DNA from 2 places in the Pseudoalteromonas sp. SG44-8 genome. Region 2 is predicted to be linked to the other one. Evidence: predicted binding sites of a transcription regulator. Region 2 holds the regulator's gene; the other holds the start of a gene.
What was found. Region 2 encodes FliA, which starts transcription of late flagellar genes. Its sites were predicted from a motif close to CTAAAGNTNNNNNNNNNNNNGCCGATA; they were not measured.

Region 1: a site for FliA is predicted at 3,577-3,603, ahead of pomA (flagellar motor protein PomA). Genes of this name have one in related genera too.

Annotation. Positions count from the first base shown of each region.
Region 1 is NZ_JACJEQ010000004.1:218,466-229,636, reverse strand. Features, by position in the region: gene H5163_RS05715 (DNA topoisomerase III) at 1-1,128, opposite strand, end outside; gene H5163_RS05710 (hypothetical protein) at 1,201-1,683, opposite strand; gene H5163_RS05705 (flagellar motor protein MotB) at 1,823-2,743, opposite strand; gene pomA (flagellar motor protein PomA) at 2,746-3,513, opposite strand; gene H5163_RS05695 (exodeoxyribonuclease VII small subunit) at 3,815-4,057, shown strand; gene ispA ((2E,6E)-farnesyl diphosphate synthase) at 4,061-4,948, shown strand; gene dxs (1-deoxy-D-xylulose-5-phosphate synthase) at 5,054-6,916, shown strand; gene H5163_RS05680 (ligand-binding sensor domain-containing diguanylate cyclase) at 6,976-10,062, opposite strand; gene H5163_RS05675 (phosphatidylglycerophosphatase A) at 10,092-10,577, opposite strand; gene thiL (thiamine-phosphate kinase) at 10,574-11,171, opposite strand, start outside.
Region 2 is NZ_JACJEQ010000007.1:100,581-111,751, forward strand. Features, by position in the region: gene H5163_RS08160 (ParA family protein) at 1-44, opposite strand, end outside; gene H5163_RS08165 (flagellar motor protein MotB) at 53-1,012, opposite strand; gene H5163_RS08170 (flagellar motor protein) at 1,018-1,782, opposite strand; gene H5163_RS08175 (chemotaxis response regulator protein-glutamate methylesterase) at 1,775-2,905, opposite strand; gene H5163_RS08180 (chemotaxis protein CheA) at 2,974-5,172, opposite strand; gene H5163_RS08185 (protein phosphatase CheZ) at 5,187-5,951, opposite strand; gene cheY (chemotaxis response regulator CheY) at 5,969-6,352, opposite strand; gene H5163_RS08195 (RNA polymerase sigma factor FliA) at 6,393-7,103, opposite strand; gene H5163_RS08200 (MinD/ParA family protein) at 7,130-7,990, opposite strand; gene flhF (flagellar biosynthesis protein FlhF) at 7,983-9,464, opposite strand; gene flhA (flagellar biosynthesis protein FlhA) at 9,488-11,171, opposite strand, start outside.

The DNA.
Region 1 (11,171 bases), on a different contig from region 2:
ATCGTTAAAACACTTACTGCGTTTACTCACATCTGCGCCTTGGCAATGAGTGTCATTTTGCCCGCCATTGATGGCAATTGCCTTTATTATACTGGCTGCTTCTTGGTGATGATCTTTGGGCAAGTAACGATTGTCTGAACGTGGATAGGTAATTAGCTTGTGACGCTCATATAAATTTTGACAAATATCCAATACCTTTTGTGCAGGCATTGAAAAAGCTTTCGCAGCATCAATTTGTAACGCTGACAAATTATACGGCAAAGGTGCTTGTTGCTTTTTCTGCTTTTGTTCAAGCGCAGTAACTTCACCTGATTGATTAGAAATTCGCGACGCAACATTCTCAGCAAGGCCTCGATGGAGCACTCGCCCCTCTTCATCTTGATAAGGTTCACACGCTTTGCTTGGTTGCCACTTTGCTGTAAACGGCTCTTTATTTTCGGTACTTAAATGAGCTAATACTTCATAAAAAGGTTTTGGCACAAAATTAGCAATCTCGTTATCACGCTGGACAACCAATCCTAATATCGGTGTTTGTACACGCCCTACTGATAATACATTACCAAACCCTGCTTTTTGACCTGCAAGCGTATAGGCGCGCGTTAAATTCATACCAAACAGCCAATCAGCTCGCGAACGCGCCAAAGCAGATACACTAAGTGGAATAAATTCACGGTTAGAGCGAACGTTTTGCAGCGACTTTTTAACCGCGCTAACATTCAAATCACTGATCAATAAACGTTGAATTTGCTGTTTTTTGGCTTGGCTAAGTTTAACTTGCTCAATCACCTCATCAACAAGTAATTGCCCTTCTCTGTCTGGATCACCAGCATGAACAAGTTGATCAGCTTGTTTGATTAACTTTTTAAGTACCGTAAGTTGCTTACGAGTTTTAGATTTTGCTTTTAACTGCCATTGCTGTGGGATAATCGGTAAGTCATCAAAGCGCCATTTTTTATATTGCTCATTATAATCATCAGGCTCTGCTTGCTCGAGCAAGTGACCTATACACCAAGAAACACAATCGCCATTAGCCACTTCAATATAGCCATCATGTTTTTTATGAGGCTTTGGTAGCGCATCAGCAATGGCACGACCTAAAGATGGCTTCTCGGCTATATAAAGTTTCATAGGGCACTATCAACAACTGGTTATTTACACAGTAGTTTAGCACACGTAATTTAATCTACAAATAGTTAATGATTAGCTCTTTAGACTGCGATTTTTTCGCATAAATAAATACAACAGAGGAAGGTAGCACACTACGACAGTGCCAATATTGATTAACGGTAATAACGTTTTATATAGCATAGTGCTATACGATAAATCCCAAAGGTGGCGATCCACTAATCTAAATAATTGTAAGATAGGCGCACTAATTACAACCAACTGACCAATCACACTTTGCCAAAGATACACTTTATCTTTAATAGCCCAGTAAGCAATCAAAGCCATCCAAGCAATATCATTAAAAGCCCAAACTACATAACGCCAAATATAAGGGTCATCTAACTCTCTAAGGCTATTATGTATCAAGGTTCCATATAAAAAAAATAATGCAGTCGTTAAGGTAAAACGCAAAGCAAGCCAATCTTTGCGAAGATAAAAAACAAAAATAGCTGGGCTTAAAATAAACACCCAGCTTTTAGTTAGTATTGATATAGCACTTATAAACCAATCAGGCATTAGCTAGTCTGGCTTTTTATCATCGTCACCATCACCATTGCCCGGCATATAGCTATATTTATCAACGTTTTTCATCAGACACTCCGTTACACTTGTTAAAAAACTACTTTAAGCTAAATTAGGTACTTTGCCAAGCATCTTAACGCACATCTATCGGATCTGATTCCTTAGCCTTGCCTTGCATTATTGAAATTTCCACGCGGCGATTTCGTCGTCTATCCGCATCAGAATCATTTGGAACAAGTGGTCGAGTTTCGGCATGACCGACAACAACCATTCTGGTTTTATCAAAGCCTTGTGCTTTTTGCATTTCAGTTGCAACCGCAACTGCACGCTTCGATGATAAATCCCAGTTATTAGTATACAGCTCATTCGAAACTTGAAAATCATCAGTATGACCAGACACCGTAATTTCACCTGGCACATCTTTTAGTAACGCAGCTATATCACGAATAATTGGTTTAAACTTAGGTTGTAAAAATGCACTCCCAGATGGAAATGAACCATTTTCACGAATACGAATAATAATTTGCTGACCTAATGATTCCAACTCAACAGCACCATCCATGATTTGTTGTTCCAATTGCTGGGCTATCTTTTTAACTAACTCATTAACCTGCTCTTGATCAGCTGCAGAAATAGATTGTTCTGATGCTTGTTGTTGCGCCGTACTTTGTGACTCACCGCCACGCTTATTACCGCGTTGCTCTTGACGACCGCCAGCTGAGCTTTCATCACCAGCCTGAAACTCAAGCATTTGCTGGGTCATTTCGACAGTTTGCTGTTGAATGGTTTCGATTGGAGTAGGTTCAGGTTTACCTGGGGTGAACTCCATCGCGATAACGGATGTTCCTTTGGGAATATCTTTTACTTCTATTTTATTTTGTACACCAAAGGCAAACTTCATTGAGCCTGCGATTTGTTTAAATTTAAGTACATCCATTTCTGAAAACGCGAGTAAAAGTACAAAGAAGCACATCAATAGTGACATCAAATCCGCGAAGGTACCCATCCATGCTGGTAACCCGGGTGGTGGACACTTGCACTCTTGATCTGACATGCTTACTCCTCAGTATCCACTTTTCGTTTTGATTCAGCTAGGTAGTTTTTCAAAATACCTTCGATGACTTTTGGGTTTTGGCCATCTTGTATACCTAATACCGCATCTAAAATTAGCCGCTGATTCATTGCTTCTTCGTCTTTACGCAATTCCAATTTTACTTGGATAGGAATTGCCACCACGTTTGCTAAAAACGCACCATATAATGTTGTTAAAAGCGCTACCGCCATCGCAGGACCAATCGCTTTAGGGTCATCCATATTAGACAACATCGCAACTAGACCAATCAAAGTACCGATCATACCCATCGCAGGCGCAATATCGGCAAGCGCTTTAAACAAACCGGCCCCCGATTCATGACGAGTAGAAGTAAGAGAAATATCTTTTTGCAAGGTGGCACGAACAACATCAGCGTCATGACCGTCAACAAGCATATCAACCCCTTTACGCATAAACGCATTGGGTATTTCTGCTTCCTCTAGTGCTAAAAATCCGCCTTTACGGGCCGAGTCTGCAAGTTCAACTGCTTTTTCGATAAGCTCTTCAGGTGACTCTATTTTGAACATGAAGGCTTTAGCCGCGACTTTACCGATACCGAGGAATTGACTCATCGTATAGTTTGATAACACTATAAAAATCGAACCACCGAAAACAATAACCACCGATGGCGTGTTATAAAACATAGCCACTTCGCCGCCACTACTTAGTACCATTGACATAGCAATAAGACCAATAGCTCCGAGAATACCTATAATGGTTGCTAAATCCACTTACCCCTCCAGAGGAATCGATGCTTTGTTGCTACCAGCAACAAATTTTTATTATTAACAGCTTATCGGCAATCTATTGAATTACTTAAACCATTTAATGAAAAAAATGAAATGAAAGTTTTCAACCCTATTTGGCATTTTAAGCTACCATTGATAACCTGCAAGGTTTAAGCAAAGGTATAAATAATTAAAAGTGGCAAGAAAACAATTAATTATTCAAAAAAAATGCATCACCCTTTGACCTAGTTTAGCATTCCCCCTAAAATTGGCCTCACATTTCTATCATCTAAGTTAAATCAGTATGGCGACGAAAAAACCAGAGAACCTAAGCTTCGAGCAAGCGCTTGATGAATTATCCTTAATCGTCACAGAAATGGAGCAAGGAGAGCTTTCCCTTGAGCAGTCATTAAAACAGTTTGAACGCGGTATTGCTTTAGCCGGCGCATCTTCAAGTAAGTTACAACAAGCTGAACAAAAAGTAGCGATTTTAATGGGTAGTGATAGTCAGTCACCACTTACTAACTTTGATAATGATTTGGAATAACGAGTGTTAATAACAGAGCAAATAAAATGTGCTCAACAAGATGTTGAAGCCACTCTCAATCGGTATTTTGAGCAACCGCTCGATACCGAGCAAAGCATCAAACAAGCCACCCACTACAGCGTTTTAAATGGCGGTAAACGATTACGGCCATTTTTAGTGTATGCCACGGGAAAAATGCTTGGCGCAAATAAACAAGATTTAGACGTGTTGGCTGCTGCTATTGAATGTATTCATAGTTATTCGTTAGTTCATGATGATTTACCCGCGATGGATGACGACGACCTGCGACGTGGTAGACCGACTTGCCATATTGTCTATGGCGAAGCTCATGCTATTTTAGCTGGTGATGCGCTGCAAACATTAGCGTTTGATTTAATTGCTAACCATTCATTTAACGTTCCTGCACAGCAACAGTTAAAAATGATTGCAGCACTTGCCAAAGCATCGGGTATTGAAGGTATGGTCGGTGGTCAAGCACTGGATATTGCAGCGACTGACAAATTAGTCAATTTAGCTGAGCTCGAACGTATCCATAAATTAAAAACAGGTGCTTTGTTAAATTGTGCAATAACTTTAGGTGCATTATGCGCAGCTGATACAAATCAACAAACATTATTACAATTAAAACAGTTTGGTGATGCAATTGGACTGGCTTTTCAGGTGCAAGACGATATTCTTGACATCGAAGGTGATACCCAAGTCTTAGGTAAACCACAAGGCTCCGATGTTGCAGCAAATAAAGCGACCTACCCTGCTCTACTTGGGCTTACAGGTGCAAAACAAAAAGCACAATCATTACTAAAATGCGCACTCGATGCGTTAGCAGCAATAGATGCTGACACTTCTGAGCTAGAAAACTTGGCAAAATACATTGTTGAACGCGATTATTAATTCTAGGCTCTAGCTTGAGCAAGTAATGATGTACAAAATAACTAAAGAATCAGAGTAATATTACGCTATAATGACCTCTGGTTAGCGAAGGATGTATTAAAAATCATGACACTTGATAGTAGCAAGTATCCATTATTAGGTTTGGTTGACGAACCAGCCCAGTTGCGTGATTTAGCGCAAGACAAATTACCTGCTTTTAGTAATGAGTTACGTGATTACTTACTAAACTCAGTCTCGCAAAGTAGTGGTCACTTAGCATCAGGTTTAGGCACAGTTGAGCTTACTGTAGCGCTTCATTATGTATATAACACCCCTGAAGATCGCTTAGTATGGGATGTAGGCCATCAAGCATACCCACATAAAATTCTCACAGGGCGCCGTGATAAAATGCACACGATCCGCCAAAAAGACGGTTTACATCCGTTTCCATTTCGTGAAGAAAGCCACTACGACACTTTTAGTGTTGGCCATTCAAGCACCTCGATCTCTGCTGCTTTAGGCATGTCAATTGCGGCGCAAAAAGAAGGCAAAGGACGAAAAACAGTAGCGGTTATTGGTGATGGTGCGATTACCGCGGGTATGGCGTTTGAAGCAATGAATCACTTAGGTGATGTTAAATCTGACATGCTGATCATATTAAACGATAACGAAATGTCGATTTCTGAAAATGTCGGTGCACTAACTAATCATTTCGCTCGTATCTTATCAGGCAGTTTTTACACTAACATTCGTGAAGGTAGTAAAAAGCTGCTATCTGGCGTGCCACCAGTAAAAGAATTAGCCAGCCGCATGGAAGAGCACTTAAAAGGCATGGTTATCCCAGGCACCTTTTTTGAAGAGTTAGGCTTAAATTACATTGGCCCAATTGATGGTCATGATGTAAACATGTTGGTTGATACACTGCGCAATATGCGTAACCTAAAAGGGCCGCAGTTACTGCATATCAAAACCCAGAAAGGTAAAGGCTATAAACCAGCAGAAGCAGATCCAATAGGCTATCACGGCGTACCTAAGTTCGACCCTGCGATTTCCAGCCTACCAAAATCAAAACCAGGCGCTGCGACTTTTTCTAAAGTATTTGGCGATTGGTTGTGTGACATGGCAAGTCAAGATGAAAAGCTTATGGCAATCACCCCAGCTATGCGTGAAGGTTCAGGCATGGTGCGTTTTTCAAAAGAATACCCTGAGCAATATTTTGATGTTGCCATTGCCGAGCAACACGCGGTTACTTTAGCCGCAGGTTTTGCCTGCGAAGGCTTAAAACCAGTTGTCGCTATTTATTCAAGCTTTTTACAACGTGCCTACGATCAGCTTATTCACGATGTTGCTCTGCAAAACTTACCCGTGTTATTTGCAATTGACCGTGCTGGTATTGTTGGTGCTGATGGCGAAACTCATCAAGGCGCATACGATTTAAGCTTTATCCGTTGTATCCCCAATATGATTATCATGGCACCGAGTGATACTAATGAATGTCGTCAAATGCTGTACACTGGTTATCGTTGTAACAGCCCTGTTGCAGTTCGTTATCCTCGTGGTAGTGCTGGCACAACTGAAATCTGCGAGCAAATGACTGAGCTTGAAATTGGTAAAGGTCGTGTGATTAAACAAGGCGCTAAAATCGCAGTTTTATCCTTTGGTACTTTACTTGAAAACGCTCAACTGGCAGTCAATGAATTAAATGCTAGCCTCGTTGATATGCGTTTTGTTAAACCTCTTGATAGCGCACTAATCGACACTTTATTAGCCGATCATGACGTCATTGTAACCCTTGAAGATAACGCGATTGTTGGTGGTGCAGGCTCTGCTGTTAATGAATATTTAGCAGCTATAAAAGCAAAAGTAAGCATCCTTAATTTAGGTATTCCTGATGAGTTCATCAAGCATGGAACACAAGAACAAATGCATGATGAAATGGGCTTAGGTGAACAAGGTATCTTAACCTCAATCAAAGCCTTTATAAGCTAACATCCTATTTAATAAAAAAAGGAGCCGCTGGCTCCTTTTTTATTCTCACGTGATTAGAGCTAGCGCATCCACACTTTGATATCTGCTAAACCATTGGCTTGTAATACGCTCAGTTGTTGCTCAACATTATTGGTTTGCTCAAATTCAAAGGCATCTAACTGTTCATCAAAGGTGATGTTTGCAATACCATCGCCACCGCGCTTTTTAACTTGATGTAGCGCGATATCCGCTAAGTTGACAGAGGTTTCCCAACCAATAACCTGACCACCTAATAATGGTAATGGGTAAAATGAAAAGCCAATCGATGCAGTCAAGTTTATACTGTCACCACTGGGCAACTTAAATGTGTGATCAGCAATTACTTTACACAGCTGTGCAACATAACTGTCGATTGCAGTGCGTTTAAAGTCACGTAGCAGTAACAAGAATTCATCACCACTCCAACGGGCAACATAATCGGATCCCTGCGTACGAGAGTTAAGCAATGCAGCCATTTGCTGCAAACAACTATCACCACCAATCGGTCCATAAGCGTCATTAATGCGGCTAAAATTATCAAAATTAATGATTAGCAACACCAAGGATTTCCCCTGCGCTTGTAATGATTGTGAGTTACGCTGGAAGTGCTCTATATCTTTTGGTAGTTGATCAAATAAGAAGCGGCGGCTTCTCAGCCCAGTAAGTTCATCAGAGTGACTCATAAGCTTTAGCTGAGAGTTAACTTGATTAAGCTTATCATTAGCTTGGCGCAGCTCCCCGGTGCGTTCTGTGATTAAACTTTCAAGCGCGGTTTGCTTACGGCGTTCTTGCTTTCTAAATACCCAAAACACTAAATAAAATAATAAAATAAAACTACCAGTGATCAACAGCCGAAAATAAATTGTTTCATCAAACCGTCTTGGTACTACAAATGAATATTCCGTACTTTGCGCTTTTTGCCAACCTTCACCTTGTCGTTTAGCCTCAAGTTGAAACAAAAATGCACCAGGCGGTAAATTGGTATAAATAGCTTCACGGCGGGTATTAGCATAACGCCAATCGCTGTCTAAACCAGTTAAACGATAGCGAAACTCAATACTGGTCGGTGCATAATAGTCTATCGCAGTGTATTTAAGGGTGATATCACGCTCATCGATTTCTAATTCAGGATTACGCCCTAATGCAGCTGTTGCAAGTTTACGTATCCCAGTATTTAAACTCTCAACCTTTGGCTGTAATGGTTTAACGCCAAACAGCTCAATATCTTTAGGGATCTCCACGACCCCCTGTAGGCTCGGATACCACATTGAATTGCCTAACTCCGCCACAGCATCATGGCCAAGGCCGGTACAACACTGGCTGGCCTTACCGTCTAGTTGACGATCGTATGACGAAATAACCTGCTCTACTTTTAAGCTTTCAATATCGTTACTAAACTGCTCAACCGGCATTCGGTAGACACCTTTCATGGTACTAACCCATATGCGCTTGAGCTTTTCATCATAACGTAAACTAAAAATAGAACCGTAAGGTAAGCCATTGGTAGCATCTAACTGACGCCAATGCCCTTGTGTGCTTCGATAAAATAAACCATCATTTAATGAGCCGATTAATATACCAACTCCATCAATGTTTAAGATGCTTGTAACATAAGCACTTTCAAGACTCGTTTGATCGCCAATTTTTTCAATACCACGATCAGTAAAGTAGTAAGCGCCTTTGCTAGTGCCAATTAAACCAAAATTAGCTTCATCAACGACATAAGTAATAAACTTACTGCCTAAAAATGCGTTATAAGCAAATGGGGTTAAACCACCGTAACTAAGCCGATACATACCCCGGCCAGTACCAAGCCAAAAGCCTCCTTTGCTGGAGCGACTAATCGCAAACACCGGGTTATCTTTTAAAGCGCGTCCAGGGACAGTGAACAAGGTGTTGTTTTCATAAATATACACACCACGCCCAGTGGCGATATATAACCGTGAGCCATCAAACTGTAAATCATGCACGGCTGCACGTCCGTATTGATTACTTGGGATTTGATTGATAAAGTTTTTATCTAAATCAAAGTAGCCTACACCACTGCGGTTAGCGACCCACAATCTCCCATCGGGCGCTTGGCTAATGGCCATAACCGCTTCGGTCATTTGTGATATAGCTGAGTGACGTTCTATTCTGCCTTCGTGCGCAAGCCATAATCCTTCACTAAAACTCGCAAGCCAAATATTATTATCATTATCGCGATATAAATCAGCAAACCAAATACTTTGGTCAAGTTGGCTCGGCTCAACCCATTGCCAATCGCCGGAGTTGTCTCGAAACAGTAAGCGCCCATAGGTCGAAATCCACAGTGCTCCATTTGAGTCACTCATAAATTTATAAACCGCTGAGTTATTCGCATTGGGAAGTGGAAAAGGCCTTAACTCGTCATCTAAATCTAAAAAGTAAGCACCGAGCTCTGACGCTAAATATAAGTTTCCTTCCAGCCATGCTAAATCGTGAATAATCGTTTGTGCTAAACGCTCAGGTATCGATACCTTAGCAGTTAGTTCTAAGCGTAACTTTGCAAAATCAGAGGAGGAATTAGTTAACCGTAGCAAGTATCGTTCATTCACCAGCCAGATCCCTTCTGGCGATAATGCCAGCTGACTGACAGTACCAACAATCTGCTTTACTGAACTGGCACTCATCACAGGGACTAGTAAGTCATGCACTGCGCTGACATTGATCTGATTGCGAGATACAAAGTACAGGCCATTCGCTGCTATCCAAATACTGCCTTTCGCATCTTCGATAACATCGCGTACAGGGCCTTTTACACTAAACTCTTGCGCTGCCATAGTGGTGGGATCGATGACCACAATACCATCTTTAGTACCAATCCATAAATAGCCTTCGCTATCGACAAGTAATTTATTAATGCCGTTACTGGGTAAAAAATTACTATTTAAGGTATTGTAATTAGTGAATGTATTGCCATCAAAGCGACTGAGGCCAAACTGAGTTCCCAGCCACATATAGCCTTGCTTATCTTGCACGACACTTTTAAGTGACTGCGATGGTAAGCCATTTTGCATATTCCATTGTTTTACAACATAGTCGGTAATTGACGCCTTACTTGGCATACTGCAGAACAGCACAATAATAACCAATAAAAATCGCATCATAACGTCAATACCTCGTTGCAAAACTAAGGTTAAAAGGGCAAATAACCCATTTTAAACAATGCCTGAACACAAATTAAAGAAAATATACCAGCTAAAACATCATCCGCCATAATACCTACACCACCATGAACCCGCTTATCAAGAAAGCGAATAGGACCTGGTTTAGCGATATCAAAAAAACGAAATAACAAAAAACCCACTAACAAAGACTGCCAACTTAATGCAGCTCCGATCATGGTAATGTAAAATCCGGCAACTTCATCCCATACAATCGCGGGATGATCATGTACGCCCAGATCATCAGCGGTTTTGCCACATGCCCATATACCAAAAATACTAATAACCACCGCAAATACAATTTGTAACCACAGCGGGAAATACATAGTAGTAAAAATAAACGGTAGCGCAGCAAAGGTACCAAACGTACCCGGCGCTTTAGGCGCTAACCCTAAACCAAAGCCCAAACCAAAAAATTGATGAGGGCGCTTTAAATTAAATAATGCAGGTTTATTCAAACCGACTCCTTGGTGAAGTGTTCAAAACCAGCATCATCATATGCTAATTTTTCGCCATCGAGCATCAGCTCAACTTCGCCTTCACCACTTTTTATTTGTCCAATGCAGGCTGCATCTACACCATACTGGCGCAATTTCATTTCCAGCATACTTTTATTGCTATCAGGTACCGTAAATAACAACTCATAGTCATCGCCATAATTGAGGATAAACGGCAGTTGTTGATCTCGTTCTAAAGTAGCACGCAATGCATCCGAGGTTGGTATTTTATTCACATCAATACAAGCGCTAACTTGCGACAGAGCTAAAATATGTCCAAGATCTGCCAATAGACCATCTGAGATATCAATCGCTGATGATGCTAAACCGCGTAATACTTGCCCCGCAGCAACACGCGGAGTTGGGTAATCAAATCGTTGATTAACGTACCTTAAGTGCTCTGGAGCAATCTTAATATCTTGCTTACGAGCTTCAATCGCAAGCCCGGCATCACCTAGCGGCCCTGTAACATAAACCCAGTCACCTACTTTAGCACCGCTTCGGCGCAGTGCTTTACCTGCAGGCACTGTACCTTTAGCACAAATAGTAATTGTT
Region 2 (11,171 bases):
TTCCCTACTCCGCCTTTTTGATTTGCTACCGTCCAAATTTTCACATCACACCTTATTTTTGTTCGTTGCGCGTTGTAATTCGTATACCACCGTGTGGGAGTTGGATCACTTTAATAGTGTTATCATCACTTGGCAACTCAATTGGCTGCTCAGCTTCAGTTTCTATTGCTGATTGCTCGATTGATACAATGGGCTTGGGTGGTAAACCATATTTTGATAATGCAACGACTACTTTACGATTTTCAGCGCGCCCTTGCTCTGTATCATTATCGGAAAAAGGAGAATACTGACCGTAACCTTCGATGGCCATTCGCGCAGGGTTGATACCCAATGCATCAAGTTCGACTAAAATAGAGGTCGCTCTTGCAACAGATAGCTCCCAATTAGAACGAAACATTTCATTATGAATAGTTTCATTATCGGTATAACCACGTACTCTGACGTAGTTATCTACAGGAGCAATAATATCGTTCACTAATTTTATTACTGCTTTCGCGCGTTGATGCGCCACAGCACTGCCACTGGAAAATAACATTCCTGAGCTTAACTCAATAATCAACCAGTCTTGGTGTAACTCTAAACTTGCTTCGCCATCGCGTATTTCATCGATCAAAGCTGATTGTAATTTAGTTAATAAACTATCTAGCGGTTTACCTAAGTGTTTTTGTTTTATGTTACTGGTGTCGCTTTGGCCATCAAGTAACTGCGGGCCAACTTCTTGCTTTTGAATACTCTCACCAAACAACAGTTCTTTTTCTGGGCTTACTCTGTCGGTTAATAAACCAGTACCGGTCACACCTTGGCCTTCTTGGCTATACTGACGAGCTGACTTGTCAAAAACCTGCTCCAGCGAATCAGATAAAATTTGGAAGCTTTCTTCTTTATTAATCGCAATCGCATACATCACTACAAAGAATGCAAACATAATAGTCATGTAATCGGCGTACGACACTAGCCAACGTTCTGTATGCTGACTTTTGGTCGATGAGTGACGAAGTCGACGGCGCATCATAATAATTATTCTTGTAGCTGACTTGGACGCTCTACACGATACGCTTCAAGTTTCAGCTCAATATTGACAGGGCTATCACCTTGGCTCATTGCAATAATTCCTTCAGCTAATAACTCATGAAACAGCATCTTTTGTTCTACTTGTTGTTTTAGCTTATTAGCCATGGGTAAAAACAGTAAATTTGCTAAACCAACCCCATAGATGGTCGCGATAAAAGCCGTCGCAACCCCCGCACCTAACTTTTCAGGCTCAGTGATAAATGACATTGCTTGGATCAGACCAAGCACTGCACCTAATATACCGATAGTAGGACTGTAACCGCCCAACGCCTCGTACACCCGGCTGGCTTCAAGTAAACGTTCCCTTTCTAACAATAAATCAATTTCTAACGCATCTCTAAGTTTTTGCTCGCTGTTACCATCAATCAATAAACTCAGGCCTTTGGCAACGTACGGGTCTGGATGTGTTAATGCTACTTCTTCAAGCGCTAAATACCCTTCTTGGCGAGCTTTTTGTGACCAACTTTTAACTTGCTCAATTGCTCTGTCGATATCATGACTTGGAGGAAAAAACACCCAATGACTTATTCTTAAGACTTTATTAAACGTATGTGCCGGTGTTTGTAGCATTACAGCACCTAACGTACCACCCAATACAATAATTAGTGCTGGGCCATTAAATAAAGCACTTACAACCCCACCCTCTAGTGAGTAACCATAGCCAATCGCCAAAAGTGCAACGAACAGGCCTAGAAACGACAACTTATCCACAACCAATTTCTCGAACTAACCGATTAGCAACCTCTTCAAGTGCGATACTTGCCGACGATAGCCCAGCGTTAGCAACCGCCTGTGGCATACCATATACCACACTGGTTTTTTCATCTTGCGCCCAAATAGTGGCGCCGGCTTGTTTGAGCATTCTTGCACCATCTCGTCCATCAGCGCCCATGCCTGTAAGTACCACAGCTAACACATCACCTTGAAAAGATTTGGCTGTACTAGCAAAAGTAACGTCAACACTGGGCTTATAAGTGATCCGCGCACTGTCGTCCTCAAAAACACGTAACGTGCGATTTCCACCTCGTCCCTCAACCAGCATCTGTTGACCACCTGGCGCTAGATAAGCGACGCCTGGCATTAATCGGTCGCCTTGTTGTGCTTCTTTTACTTTTATTTTGCACAAGCCATTTAAACGAGCGGCAAATGCTGGCGTAAACGCAGCTGGCATATGCTGTATTAACAAAATGGGATGTGGGAAATTGGCCGGCAACTTAGTCAAAATAGTTTGCAGTGCGACAGGCCCCCCTGTGGAGGTGCCTATTGCAACTATTTGATATTTCTTACCCGAAGCACGTGTATTAGCTGCAATGTTCGAAGCGGGCGCTGTGCTGCGGTTAAAACTTCTATCAGGTTGAGTTATCGCAGGTCGACTTGTTGTACCTGCAGAAACGGAAGGTATTGATGTCGGTGTCGGCCTACTGAAGCGTGATAGACGCTTGCGTCCAATTTCTTTTACTTTATTTTGTAATAACTTAATCGCATCTTCATTATTACGAGCAATGTCTTCAAATTTTTTCGGTAAAAAATCTAAAGCACCCGCATCAAGTGCGTCTAAGGTTGCTGTTGCGCCATCACGGGTCAAGGAAGAGAACATCAGAATTGGGGTTGGATTTGCTGCCATGATCTCTTTTACAGCACTAATACCATCAAGCACAGGCATTTCAACATCCATAGTGATTACATCTGGACGCAATTGATTTGTCTTGTCTACCGCTTCTCTGCCATTTACCGCAAAACCAATTACTTCAATATCCTTATCTTGCTCGAGTATTTCGCTCACCCTGCGGCGAAAGAAACTTGAATCATCAACAACTAAAACTTTAACTGCCATTGGCATACTCTATGTAAATTTTATCTGTGAGAGCCATATATAGCTCTCACAATAAGATAAGAATTGGACTAACCTGCGTAATGTTTTAACAGGTTTGGAACATCTAAGATTAGCGCTATACCACCGTCAGACGTGATCGTTGCACCTGCCATACCAGGTGTTCCTTGTAGTAAAGCATCAAGCGGTTTAATAACAACTTCTTCTTGACCAATCAATGAATCCACTACAAAACCAACTTGTTGCGTACCTATTTGTACAATTACAACATGGCCTTGAGCTTTGCGTAATGATCTGTCAGCACCTTTGACTAACCAATGTTCTAAATAAAACAACGGTCGTGCTTTCTTACGAACAATAATGGTTAATTGGCCATCAACTACATTCGTTTTAGTTAGATCTAGGTGGAATATTTCATTAACACCAGCCAGTGGTAATGCAAATGTTTGCTCACCGACAACCACCATCAATGTCGGCAAAATAGCCAACGTTAACGGAACTTTAATTTCTAGGATTGTACCTACACCTAGCTCAGATTGAATACTCACAGAACCATTTAGTTGGGTAATTTTGGTTTTCACCACATCCATACCCACACCACGACCCGAAATATCAGAGATCTGTTCTTTGGTGGAAAAGCCTGGTGCAAAAATAAGGTTATAGGCTTCTGTATCAGATAATCGAGCAGCTTGCTCGTGATCAAGCACCCCTTTATTGATTGCTATTTTTTTCAGCTTTTCGGGATCCATACCAGCACCATCATCTCGGATGGTAAGCAAAATATGATCACCTTCTTGCGATGCTGATAAAGTTACAGTCCCAGTCCTTGCTTTACCTGCCGCTTCACGCACATCAGGCATTTCAATACCGTGGTCTACAGAGTTACGCACCAAGTGGACTAAAGGATCTGCCAGTGCCTCAACTAAGTTTTTATCTAAATCAGTTTCTTCACCCACGAGCAATAAATTGATGTCTTTTTTCAAACTGCGGGCTAAATCACGTACTACGCGAGGGAAACGACCGAACACTTTCTTGATCGGTTGCATCCGCGTTTTCATCACCGCACCTTGCAAGTCCGCAGTTACTACATCAAGGTTTGAAATGGCTTTACCCATCGCTTCACTTTCAGTATTGGTTGCTAAACTGACTAGGCGATTGCGCACTAGCACAAGTTCACCGACCATATTCATTATTTGATCAAGGCGTTTTGTATCAACGCGCACAGTGGTATCAGCTTGTGGTGGAACTGATTTTTTCGCAACAGCTGTCGCTGGAGCTGGCTTTTCAGCCGCTTTCGCAGGCTCAGACACTGCTGGTTTAGGCGCAGGTTTAGCTGCGGCAACAGGTGCTGGGGGAGGGACTGGTTTTTGAGCGGGTGTTGGCTCAGTATCTGCAACTGCTTGTGGTGCACTCCCTTTGCCGTGCAATTCATCTAATAATGCTTCAAACTCATCATCGCTGATCTCGTCTGGACTATTACTTTTAGTTGGCTCTGATGACGCTTGGGGCGGTTTAGGCGGAGTATTTTCGGTGCTTGCAGTATCTTTATTACTGACCAAACCAAAGCTACCAACACCATGTAATTCATCTAATAAATTATCGAATTCGTCATCAGTAATATCACTATTTGATGACTCATTGCTAACTGTTACTGCTGGAGTTACAGGACTTTGTCCTTTTCCATGCAGCTCATCTAGCAAACTTTCAAATTCATCTTCTGATATATCATCGATTTGAACATCTTTTTTATCGCTATCAACTTGACCATCAAATAACAAGTCAAATGCAAATGGATCATCAGAATCATCTAAAATAGCATCAGCATCAACAACAGGAGTATCGTCTGCAGGCTCAGCAGCGCCAGTTAGTTCTTCAGCAGTTGGCGGCAATCCCAATTTATGTAAAACAGCCAGCAACTCTGGATTTGCAGGTTCTGGTTTTTCTCGGCTTTGGATGGTCGCAAACATTTCGTTGATAGTATCGAGCGCTTGCAAGATCACGTCCATCAGCTCAGAATTAACCTTACGAACACCTTGACGCAATAAATCGAAAACGTTTTCTGCACCGTGACAAGCGTCAACTAGCTCAGTCATGCTTAAAAAACCTGCGCCGCCTTTTACCGTATGAAAACCACGGAAAATTGCATTGAGTAATTCGGTATCATCTGGGTTATTTTCAAGCTCCACCAGCTGTTCTGACAAAAGCTCAAGAATTTCTCCAGCCTCTACTAGAAAATCTTGTAAAATATCTTCATCGACTTCAAAGCTCATGCAGTTCTCTCCTCTTAGAAGCCCAAGCTTGATAATAAATCATCAACATCATCTTGTCCTGAGACAACATCATCACGAGATTCTTTATCAATAATTGGCCCTTCAGGGCCTGCAAGTGTATTTTCAGCAGGCGGTTTTTCAATGACTGGTGCTATTGTTTTTGTTTCGCTATCATCTTGGCTACCAAATGCTGTCAACAAGTGGATCAAGCTGTCTTCTACTTCTCTAACAAGCTCTATCACTCGACGGATCACTTGACCTGTTAAATCTTGAAAATCTTGTGCCATCAAGACATTGGTCATGAGTCCTTGCAACTCATCCGTTTTAGTTTGCGAGCTATTCATGAACTTATCTAAGCTGTGGCATAATGTTTTAAACTCACCTAGCTCAATTTCACGATTCATTAAACGATCCCAAGTGGGTTTAATGTCTGAAATATCATCTGCAAGCTGTTGGGCAATTGGTAAACTTGCTTCTACAGCATCCATGGTTTTATTAGCAGCGTTCTCTGTCATTTCCATAACATAGTTTAGACGCTGCTTAGCATCGGGGAGTGCGTCTTTGGTCAAATCAGCTAAACGTGTATCAAGCTCAAAATTTTTCAACGCATCATGAAGCTGACGCGTAAGTTTGCCTACTTCGGCAAATAATTCTGATTGCTCTTTTGACGCCGCATCAATAATTAACTGATCAGCTTTATCTTGTTCACCATTTTCAAGGTAAACCACAAGCTGCCGGGCTTGTTCTAAACTGATCTGAGGCGCAGCTGGTGCTGACATAAGCCTCTCCTATTTATTTAACCTAAACGCTCAAACACTTTTTCCAATTTGGTTTTCAGTGTTGCGGCTGTAAATGGTTTAACGATATAGCCGTTAACACCAGCTTGTGCAGCAGCAACAATTTGTTCTTTTTTAGCTTCTGCTGTTACCATTAAAACAGGGATGTGTTTCAGGCTGTCATCGGCCCTGATAGCGCGCAAGAGGTCAATTCCTTGCATGCCAGGCATGTTCCAATCTGTTACTACAAAATCAAATTCTTGATTCTGCAACATCGGTAAAGCTGTTGAGCCATCATCAGCTTCTTGTACATTTGTAAAACCCAAATCTCTTAACAGATTTTTGATAATACGTCTCATCGTCGAAAAATCATCAACAACAAGAATTTTCATGTTTTTATCCAAAACATCCTCCGGTGAGGTCTGAACCTATATTTACTTACTACTAGTTAATCCAGTCATTGATTTTTGCTTTGAGCTTAATCATCGCCTGACCATGTATCTGACTCACACGCGATTCGCTTACATCGAGTATATGTCCAATCTCTTTTAAATTCATTTCATCATTATAATAAAGCGACAATACTAACCCATCTCGTTCAGGTAAAGATTGTATAGCTGTTAATAATGATTGATTAAAACGTTCATTTTTAACGTTATTAAAGGGCTTGTCTAGTGCTAAATCATGTCCCACTGGTGTGATAACATCTTCATCAATTCCCAAGTCTTCTATACCTAAAACCTTACTTGAATTTACATCACTAAGAATATGATGGTACTCATCTAGCGTAATATCAAGTTTTTCAGCAACTTCACTATCTTTAGGTTCTCGATTCAGGCTGCTTTCTAGCTCACTAATCGCTTCAGCAACTCTGCGGCTATTACGGTGCACTGAGCGAGGAGCCCAATCACCTCGGCGCATTTCATCCAGCATCGCACCACGAATACGAATGCCTGCAAAGGTTTCAAAGCTTGCACCTTTAGTCGCATCAAAGTTTTTTGATGCTTCAATTAACCCTATCATCCCCGATTGAATCAAATCATCGAGTTGCACACTCGCGGGTAAACGAGCGATCAAATGACAAGCCACTTTTTTAACTAAAGAAGCATGTCGCTCAACAATCACATTTAAATTTTGTGTCGATTGATATCCCATCGCTTTATTCACCGATGCCGTCATAGTTAGCCGTTTACTAATTTTTCTATGAAAAATTCTAAATGGCCAGATGGTTGATTAGGTATAGGCCATTTAACTGCTTTTGTCGCTAATGTTTTAAATGCAATTGCCGCTGGAGAATTTGGAAATAAATCAACAATTACTTTTTGACGACGAGTTGCTTTACGCATGTTTTCATCATAAGGGACTGTTGCAACCAATTCCATTGAGACATCCAAAAAGCGATCCGTTACTTTTGAGAGCTTAGCAAATAGTTCGTGGCCTTCACGCATACTGCGCACCATATTAGCAACTATTTTAAACTTATACACACCATGCTCACGACTCAACACTTTGATTAATGCATAAGCGTCGGTTATTGAGGTCGGTTCATCACATACTACTACCATGACATCTTGCGCTGCGCGCGAAAAACTTAATACCATGTCAGAGATACCAGCAGCAGTATCAACAATTAATATATCAAATTCGGTATTCAACTCACTAAAAGCACGAATTAATCCAGCATGTTCTGATGGTGAAAGTTCCACCATACTTTGTGAGCCTGACGTCGCTGGTACTATTTTAATTCCTGCAGGCCCTTCAACTAAAATTTCATCGAGCTCACATTCACCTGATAGTACATGAGATAGATTACGTTCAACCCGAAGCCCTAACATCACATCACAATTTGCTAAACCCAAATCGGCATCCAGAACTAACACTCGGTTTCCGAGCTGACCCAACGCAATCGCAGTGTTAAGTGAGACGTTAGTTTTCCCTACGCCACCTTTACCACCTGTTACAGCGATAACTTTAACGCCGTTATTATTGTTTTGACTCATTTTACGCAGGCCACTTGCTTGATCTAATACTGTGTTAATCATACATCCCTACTGTGCTTGACGCTACTGCTTGGCGTCGTGAATGTTGTGCTTTTGTTCTTTTTAAATACAATTGTTCTGCTTTTTTTACTAATTTCTCTGCATTGGCGACCCGAATGTCCTCTGGAACGCGCTGACCGTTAGTAAGATACCCTATTGGAAGGCGATTTTGAATCGCTATACTAATAATCTCACCTAAACTTAATGATTCGTCTAATTTAGTGAAAATACAGCCACTTAATTGTACCTTCTTAAAATGTCTTACGGTTTCTTGTAAAACATTAATTTGTGCGGTCGCACTGAGCACTAAATAATTGCGAATATCGACACGTTGATTACGCATTAATGTATTTAGCTGCTCAGTTAAACGTAAATCACGTTGGCTCATTCCCGCGGTATCTATTAATACTAGACGCTTATTTCGTAAATGATATAAAACTTCTGCTAATTCATTGGCATCTTTAACTTGTTTTACACCACAACCGATGATCCGGCCATAAGTAGCTAACTGTTCATAAGCGCCAATACGGTAAGTATCAGTGGTAATTAGCGCAACTTTATCTGCACCATATTTTTGTGCGCCAAGGGCTGCAAGTTTTGCCACGGTTGTAGTTTTACCTACCCCAGTAGGACCAACAAGTGCATATACCCCGCCTTGGCGAAGGATTTCGTTATTTGTAGTATGCATTTGGTTTTCAACCATTTGCAATAGTGCTTGCCAGGCTTGCTGACGTGACACATCGTCCGGAATAAAGCAGGCCATTTGCTCTGCAACTTCACTGTCGATACCCATTCCAACTAAACGATCGATCATGCATGCGCGAGTAGGATCGCGACGCGCTAAATCTTGTTGCATCAAACCCGATACCTGATACTCAAGTAATTGACGCATCGCAGCCATTTCATCACGCATAGCGGTGATTTCATCTGTTTTGGCTGCACTTTTTGTTGGCATCGGAGTATCTAAATCATCAAAACCACTTTCTAGATCATCATCAAAACCTAAGCTATGTGCTTGCGTTTGTGGACGCGGCGCAGTATCGCGACGAGCAAAATCACTATGCGCTTGTGGTTCATGGCGAGCTTGCTGTGCTTGATGTTGTTGCTGTGGTTGATACTGAGTAGATGTATCAATCCCTGACTGGCTAAACATAGACGCAAGCTCAGGTGAGCGTGGACGCGGTGATTGGCGCTCTAATAATGCTTGTAAGCTATCAGCTACCGCAGCTTGCGGCTCATGCTGCGCACGTTGTGGCGCAGGTTTAACAAAGTTAGCATTCGTTTGCGGTTGCGCCTTAGCAACATGTGGTTGTGCCGGTGCTTTCGGGGCTGCTTTATCATAATCAACGGCGGCAACAATCTCTACCCCATTGGCTAATTTTTTATTTGACATGATTACAGCATCTACACCGAGTTCATCTTTAACTTCTTTCAGTGCGGTGCGCATATCTTTAGCAAAAAAACGTTTTATTTTCATGGTTCAACCCCTTTAAAATCCGATTATTGGCCTACTGAGCTGACAATCTTGATCTGTCTTTCGTCTGGTACCTCTTGATAAGACATCACTCGCAATCCTGGAATGGTGTACTTAACAAAACGAGATAACACAGTGCGTAACATTCCTGACGTTAGCAATATCGAAGGTTCACCGGCCATTTCTTGGTTTTGATGCGCTTCATTTAATGATTGTTGAAGTCGCTCTGCAAGTCCTGGCTCTATTCCGGCACCTTCGTCGCCTGCATTTTGTAGTGACTGATGCAACATCTGTTCCAACTCAGGCGCCAAGGTTATGACAGGGATTTCTGATGACATTCCAACCGCGTCTTGAACAATTAATCTGCGCAGTGAAATTCGCACTGCTGCGGTTAATACATCAGGATCTTGGCTTCGAGGGCCATACTCAACAAGGGTTTGTACAATTGAACGCATATCGCGAATAGCAACGCCTTCATTTAATAAATTTTGTAATACTTTAACAATTGCTGTTAGTGGTAAAATATCTGGCACTAGCCCTTCAACTAAACGAGGATGACTTTTTGCCAGCATATCTAATAGATTTTGCACTTCCTCGTGGCCGAGTAACAAGGCCGCGCTGTTAGTTAGTAACTGACTAATATGCGTTGCTACCACAGTCGCTGCATCAACCACGGTATAACCGAGTGATTGTGCTTCATCTTTTTGATCTGGTTTGATCCAAATAGCGTCTAGACCAAAGGCAGGATCTTTAGTAGCAATCCCTTTTATTGGACCAAATACTTGGCCAGGATTAATAGCCAACTCATCACCGTGCTTAAGCTCGCCCTCACCACTTGAAACACCCATCATGGTAATTCTGTATGCATTTGGGTCTAACTCTAAGTTATCGCGAATATGCACTGGTGGAATTAAAAAACCAAGTTCTTGAGATAACTTTTTACGTACCCCTTTAATTCGGTTTAATAATTCGCCACCTTGTGATTGATCAACTAATGGAATTAAGCGATAGCCAACTTCGAGGCCAATTACATCAACTTGTTGTACATCATCCCAACCTAGCTCTTTTTGCTCTTGCTTGTTAGCAACACCAGTGCCTGTTGCACCGCCATTGGCAGCTTCTGCTTCCTTAGCAGCCGCTTCTTTGAGCTTACTTTGCTGGGTGTAATACGCTAAATAACCAAGTAAAGCACCAAGGCTTAAAAAGGCAAAATGTGGCATACCCGGGACCAAACCCATCACGATTAAAATACCCGAAGCAATAAATAATGATTTTTCGTTACCGAGTTGTTTCTTAAATTGATCGCCCATATTGAGCGATTCATTTTGACGAGTAACAACAATTGCAGTGCCAATAGATAACAGTAATGATGGTAATTGTGCAACTAGACCATCACCAATGGTCAGTAAGGTATACACTTCCATTGCGTTACCAAAGCTTAAATCATGCTGGATCATACCAACAAACAAGCCGCCAACAATATTGATGATCAGTATCACTATACCAGCAATCGCATCACCTTTTACAAACTTACTCGCACCATCCATAGAGCCATAAAAGTCCGCTTCACGGGTGACTTCTTCACGGCGGTCTCGTGCTTGCTCTGCACTAATAAAACCCGCATTCAAGTCGGCATCAATGGCCATTTGTTTGCCTGGCATCGCATCTAAGGTAAAGCGTGCCGATACCTCAGAGATCCTGCCTGCGCCT